2 regions of the Blautia sp. MB18-30 genome follow, and region 2 is predicted to be linked to the other one. Evidence: predicted binding sites of a transcription regulator. Region 2 holds the regulator's gene; the other holds the start of a gene.

Region 1 (3,432 bases), on a different contig from region 2:
AATTACGTTTAAATCCATATCCGCTGCCGCTTCCTGCGGCCCGGCCCCATGCCTTCGATAAATATTTTCGATTCCGAAAAGCATCGCCTGCTCAGTTTGTACTGTTGATCTCGCATCCTGTTCGAATGTAATGCAGTGCAAAGAGAATTTTTACAGTCTTACGGGTCTCCCGCTTAACTTCTCAGAAAGGATACACCATATGCCCTCTGTTAGTCAAGCCAAAGTTTTTTATTTTACAGGTAGATATCTTCAACTTTCTGTTTATTCCATGTCTGGAAACATGCTTCGCACTGCACAGTTCTATATCAAATAATAGATCCTTAGTTGTTTGTCAAAAAACCGGGAGCGGATAAATCCGCTCCCGGTTAAGTCTACGATCTGTATTCAGTTGGAATGACTGATTATGCCTGCGGGCCAGCTGCAACGAGTGCTTTACCAGCTGCATTTCCTTCATATTTAGCAAAGTTCTTAACGAATCTTGCAGCAAGATCTTTAGCCTTTGTCTCCCACTCTGCAGCATCTGCATATGTGTCACGTGGGTCAAGGATTGCAGGATCTACGCCCGGAAGCTCTGTCGGAACCTCGAAGTTGAAGAATGGGATCTTCTTTGTCGGAGCTTTAAGGATAGATCCGTCAAGGATAGCATCGATGATACCACGAGTATCTTTGATGGAGATACGTTTTCCAGTTCCATTCCATCCTGTGTTAACGAGGTATGCTTTCGCACCGCTCTTCTCCATTCTCTTAACGAGCTCCTCAGCATATTTTGTCGGATGAAGCTCAAGGAATGCCTGTCCGAAGCATGCGGAGAATGTAGGAGTAGGCTCTGTGATTCCACGCTCTGTACCAGCAAGCTTAGCTGTGAATCCGGAAAGGAAGTAGTACTGTGTCTGCTCCGGTGTCAGGATAGATACTGGAGGAAGTACGCCGAATGCATCTGCGGACAGGAAGATAACCTCTTTCGCTGCCGGTGCAGAAGATACAGGGCGAACAATGTTCTCGATGTGGTTGATCGGATAAGAAACACGTGTGTTCTCTGTTACGCTCTTGTCAGCGAAGTCGATCTTGCCCTCAGCATCAAGTGTTACGTTCTCAAGAAGAGCGTTTCTCTTGATCGCATTGTAGATGTCCGGCTCAGACTCTTTGTCAAGGTTGATAACCTTAGCGTAGCATCCACCCTCGAAGTTGAATACTCCGTTGTCATCCCAGCCATGCTCGTCATCACCGATCAGAAGACGCTTAGGATCTGTGGAAAGTGTTGTCTTACCTGTTCCGGAAAGACCGAAGAAGATTGCTGTGTTCTCTCCGTTAAGGTCTGTGTTTGCAGAGCAGTGCATGGAAGCGATGCCCTTCAGCGGCAGATAGTAGTTCATCATGGAGAACATACCTTTCTTCATCTCTCCGCCGTACCATGTATTAACGATAACCTGCTCACGGCTTGTAATGTTGAACATTACAGCTGTCTCAGAGTTAAGTCCTAATTCTTTGTAGTTCTCAACTTTAGCCTTGGATGCGTTGTAAACAACGAAATCCGGCTCAAAGTTCTCAAGCTCCTCAGCTGTCGGCTGAATGAACATGTTTGTTACGAAGTGTGCCTGCCATGCAACCTCAACGATGAAACGGATAGCCATACGTGTGTCTTTGTTAGCTCCGCAGAATGCATCTACTACGAAAAGTTTCTTGTTGGAAAGCTCCTTCTTGGCAAGATCTTTAACTGCATTCCATGCTTCCTGAGTTGCCGGATGGTTATCGTTCTTGTACTCATCGGATGTCCACCAAACTGTGTCCTTGGAGTTCTCATCCATAACGATATATTTGTCTTTAGGGGAACGTCCTGTGTAGATACCTGTCATTACATTGACAGCACCAAGCTCACTGACCTGACCCTTCTCAAATCCTTCAAGCTCCGGTTTGGTCTCTTCCTCAAATAATGTCTCGTAGGAAGGATTGTACACGATCTCAGTTGTTCCGGTAATACCATACTTTGTTAAATCGATTTTTGCCATCTTAACATTTACCTCTCTTCTTTAATAGTAATTATGATAGCCACCTACTGCTGCAGGTTTTTGTCATCCTGCCATAGGAATTGGTCATTCCAACATCCCTATCCACAATTATACATAAATTGTACGTAAAAGCAACCAAAAAAATTCATTTTCCGCAAAAAAATGATAAATCTTTAACAGTGACGTTTTGGTACTGTCAGATTTTACTCCATCTATACTTGACTTTTTCAGAATAATGGCTACAATATATCTGATTATAGTTATTATATATATTTATAATAGTAACTATATGATTTTAATATATAGAAAGAAGTGATTTCTATGTCAGATATTCTGATCAAACGTAATCATATGGAAATCCCTTGGCACAACTACGTAAGTACCAGGAACAGCCAGCCCATCACCGAAGCTTCTCTTTCCGAAAAAGCTTCCCTGATCGGCCGTACAGGCATGATGCTTCTCTCCTGTGGGACCGGTGCCTGGCGGGTACGGAGTTCCATGAATACATTGTCAGAAGCACTTGGTATCACCTGTTCCGCAGATATCGGACTGATGTCTATAAGCTACACCTGCTTTGACGGTGAGAGCAGTTTTTCCCATGCACTTAGTCTGACTACCACCGGCGTAAATACTTCCAGACTGAACAGGCTGGAACATTTTGTCAGTGATTTTCCTGCGGAGGGTATCCATATGAGCGGTGAAGCACTGCACAGTCAGTTAGATGAGATCGAGCGGATCCACGGGCTTTATTCCCCTGCCGCCCTGGGACTGGCTTCTGCACTGGCCTGTGGTGCATTTACTTTTCTTCTGGGCGGTGGCCCGCTGGAAATGATCCTGGCTTTTGCAGGCGCAGGCATCGGAAACGCCATCCGCTGCAAGCTTGGCAAGCATCATTTTACTCTGTTTATGTGCATTGCAGTTTCTGTTTCCTCCGCCTGTCTTGTATATGCAGGCTTCCTGAAGCTGGCAGAGCTTCTGTTCCACATTTCCGTCCAGCATGAGGCCGGGTACATCTGTTCCATGCTGTTTATCATTCCGGGCTTTCCGTTTATCACAAGCGGGATCGACCTTGCCAAGCTGGATATGCGTTCCGGTCTGGAACGACTGGCCTACGCCATTATTGTTGTAATGGTGGCTGCTGTCTCTGCCTGGCTGATGGCACTGCTTCTTCATCTGAAGCCTGTGGATTTCCTGCCTCTGGAGCTTTCGGCAGCTCAGAGGATCCTGTTCCGGCTTCTGGCAAGCTTCTGCGGGGTATTCGGCTTTTCGGTCATGTTCAACAGCCCTGTCCGTCTAGCCGCAGCTGCCGCATTCATCGGCGCACTGTCCAACACTTTACGTCTGGAGCTTGTTGATCTTGCCGGTTTCCCACCTGCTGCCGCGGCTTTTTTCGGAGCACTGACAGCCGGACTTCTGGCCTCCCTCA
Region 2 (3,432 bases):
CCGTGAGAAACCACTGTTCTCTCTCACGGCTGGCCACTGATGTTCCAAGTCCCGGTCCGATCACGATCACATCACACCAGGATAGAAGCTGTTCATTGGATTCCTGATCAAAGCGGCTGCAGACCATAGCCTCCGGAAGGAGTATCTGCAGTGGGATCCTGTTGGCTTCCACAGTCTGGATCTTCACCATTCCCGCACCGGCACGAAGTGCTGCACTGGCGCTTAAATAAGCGGCTCCGCACATTCCCTCACTTCCGGTCACAAAGAGCACTTTTCCGAAGGTACCCTTGTTTCCGCCGGGATCACGTTCCGGAAACAGCTTCAGATCTTTATTTTCCAGACAGGCGGCAGATGCAGTCACAGCTTCCTGCTCATAGATCCCGATATCGGCGGTAACGATCCTTCCTGCATACAGTCTTCCCGGATAAAAGCAAAGACCTCTTTTCCGGTAGGCAAATGTGACAGTCAGATCGGCGCTGAAGGCAATTCCCATTTCCAGGCCAGTATCTCCGTTCACTCCTGACGGGATGTCAACTGCGATCTTTTTGGCCCTCGCACTGTTCATCTCATGGATGATATCAGCATAATGCCCCTCGATCGGACGCGTCAGGCCTACCCCAAACACGGCATCTACTATAGTAGTATATTCACTCCACTGCGGGTTATTCACCTCCGGGACACGATAACCGGAAGCGATCTTATACTGAAGAGCTGTCTCTCTGGTCATTTTATCTTTGTTTCCGACCATATAAAACTCTACCCGGATCCCCTTCAGATGGAACAATCTGGCAACTGCGATACCGTCACCACCATTGTTTCCGCTTCCGCAGACTACCAGGATCCTTTCGTCCTTCTGGAGATACTTTTCTGTTTCCTCTACCACCTTCAGTGCCGCCCGCTCCATCAGAACCTCGGAGGGAACTCCGATCTCACGGATCGTTGTGGAGTCCAGATCCTTCATTTCTTTGCAGGTAACAAGCTTCTTCATTCTGTCTTCTGCCTCCCCTCTGTCATAGAGAAAGCTGCCGTTTCCGGCAGCTTAACAATTCTTACTTATCCACATGTTCCTGCCTGTATTTGCTGAGATTATAAGACAGTGTCATCAGACTCTCGGAAAGATGAACGTTCTCTACGATCACATCATCCGGTGTCTCAAGATCGAGATGTGCAAAATTCCAGATTGCCTTGATCCCGTTCTCTACCAGGATATCTGCCATTTCCTTGGCTTTATTCTTAGGAAGTGTCAGGATCGCGATCTCCACGTTATTCTCTCTCAGGAAAAACGGAAGCTCACTGAGCATCTGGATCTCAAGTCCACGGACTGCGATGCCCTCAAGCACAGGATTTACGTCAAAGATACCAACCAGCCTGAACCCGCGCTTCTCAAAATCCACATAATTGGCAAGTGCCTGTCCCAGATTACCGGCACCCAGGATGATCATCGGATGAACGGTATCCAGTCCCAGGATCTTACCGATCTCTGTATAAAGATAGTGTACATTATAGCCATACCCCTGCTGCCCAAAACCGCCAAAATTATTAAGATCCTGACGGATCTGAGAAGCTGTGGTATGCATCTTCTTACTTAATTCATTGGAAGAAATACGTTCTACATTATCTTCCATCAGCTCTCCTAAGTAGCGGTAATAGCGTGGCAGACGCTTAATCACCGCTTTCGAGATTTGTTTTGTCTCCACGATAGTTTTCCTCCTTACCTTACACTAGGTTAATTATAACGAATTGACATTTTCCTGTCAATTAAAGTTGTCTATTCTGTACAAATTTCTTTATATTTTTTCTAATAATTGATTTTTTCTTTGAAATCCCGGCAGTTTCCGTTATAATAGGTGGAGGATTTTTCCCTGTTCAGACATAAACAGGGGTGATTCTTTATACAGGAGGACAGTTTTTATGATTTTATCATGTCAGAATATATGCAAGGCCTTTGGCGAAAAAGTAATTTTAAATGATGCATCCTTTCACATTGAAGACCGTGAAAAGGCTGCTCTGATCGGATGCAACGGTGCAGGAAAGACCACACTGCTGCGGATCATCATGCAGGAGCTTTCTGCTGATTCCGGTACCGTGGTGCTTGCCCGGGATAAAAATATCGGCTATCTTGCCCAGTACCAGGATATCCACGGACATCATACCATCTACGAGGAGCTTCTTACCACCAAGCAGCACATCATCGATATGGAACGCCGTATCCGCAATATGGAACAGGAAATGAACACGGTGACCGGTGATGAGCTGAACCGTCTGATGGAAACCTATACCCGCCTGACCCATCAGTTTGAGCTGGAGAACGGATACGCTTACAAAAGTGAGCTGACCGGTGTCTTAAAGGGTCTCGGCTTCACAGAGGAAGATTATGACAAGCAGATTGAAACTCTTTCCGGCGGTCAGAAAACACGCGTGGCGCTGGGCAAGATGCTTCTTTCCAAGCCGGATATCCTGCTTCTGGATGAGCCAACCAATCACCTGGATATGGAAAGCATCTCCTGGCTGGAAACTTATCTTCTGAATTATCCGGGAGCTGTTTTTATCGTCTCCCATGACCGTTATTTTCTGGATAAGGTGGTCACCAAGGTCATTGAGATCGAAGCCGGACAGACCCGCGTATACAGCGGCAACTACTCTGCCTATGCTCTCAAGAAGGCTCAGCTTCGTGACGCACAGTACAAGGCATACTTAAATCAGCAGCGGGATATCAAGCATCAGGAAGCCGTTATCGCCAAGCTGAAATCCTTTAACCGTGAAAAATCCATCAAGCGTGCGGAAAGCCGTGAAAAAATGCTGGACCGTGTACAGAGGATCGAAAAGCCTCTTGAGCTCCAGGACCGGATGCGTATCTCGCTGGAACCACGGGTGTTAAGCGGAAACGATGTGCTCCACGTGGAAGCGCTTTCCAAGGCCTTTCCGGGACAGACCCTGTTCTCCGATATCTCCTTTGATATCAAACGCGGCGAGCGTGTGGCACTGATCGGAAACAACGGAACCGGAAAGACCACCATGCTAAAGATCATCAACGGTCTTATTGAGGCAGATGCCGGCAAATTTTCCCTTGGTTCCAAGGTGCAGATCGGTTATTACGATCAGGAACATCATGTTCTGCATATGGACAAGACAATTTTTCAGGAGATCTCCGATACTTATCCGACTCTCACAGAGACCGAGATCCGAAATATGCTTGCCGCATTTCTCTTTACCGGAGATGATGTTTTCAAGGAGATCTCCGCACTTTCCGGTGGAGAAAGAGGCCGTGTTTCCCTTGCAAAGCTGATGCTTTCCGAAGCCAACTTCCTGATCCTTGACGAGCCTACCAACCATCTGGATATTGCCTCCAAGGAGATCCTGGAGGAAGCACTGGTCAGCTACACCGGTACAGTCCTTTATGTATCCCATGACCGTTACTTTATCAATCAGACT

The links. The regulator Rex, encoded in region 2, represses fermentation and respiration genes when NADH is low (regulators of the CRP and FNR family bind a similar motif). The targets are predictions, from matches to a motif close to ATTGTTAANTANTTAACAAT.
Region 1: a site for Rex is predicted at 2,168-2,187, ahead of pckA (phosphoenolpyruvate carboxykinase (ATP)). Genes of this name have one in related genera too.

The regions. Positions count from the first base shown of each region.
Region 1 covers NZ_JAMOYY010000010.1:94,898-98,329, forward strand. Annotated here, with positions in the region: NiCo riboswitch at 1-105, opposite strand, end outside; gene pckA (phosphoenolpyruvate carboxykinase (ATP)) at 402-2,006, opposite strand; gene NCY57_RS06750 (threonine/serine ThrE exporter family protein) at 2,328-3,432, shown strand, end outside.
Region 2 covers NZ_JAMOYY010000020.1:41,572-45,003, forward strand. Annotated here, with positions in the region: gene NCY57_RS10620 (NAD(P)H-hydrate dehydratase) at 1-988, opposite strand, end outside; gene NCY57_RS10625 (redox-sensing transcriptional repressor Rex) at 1,050-1,697, opposite strand; gene NCY57_RS10630 (ABC-F family ATP-binding cassette domain-containing protein) at 1,912-3,432, shown strand, end outside.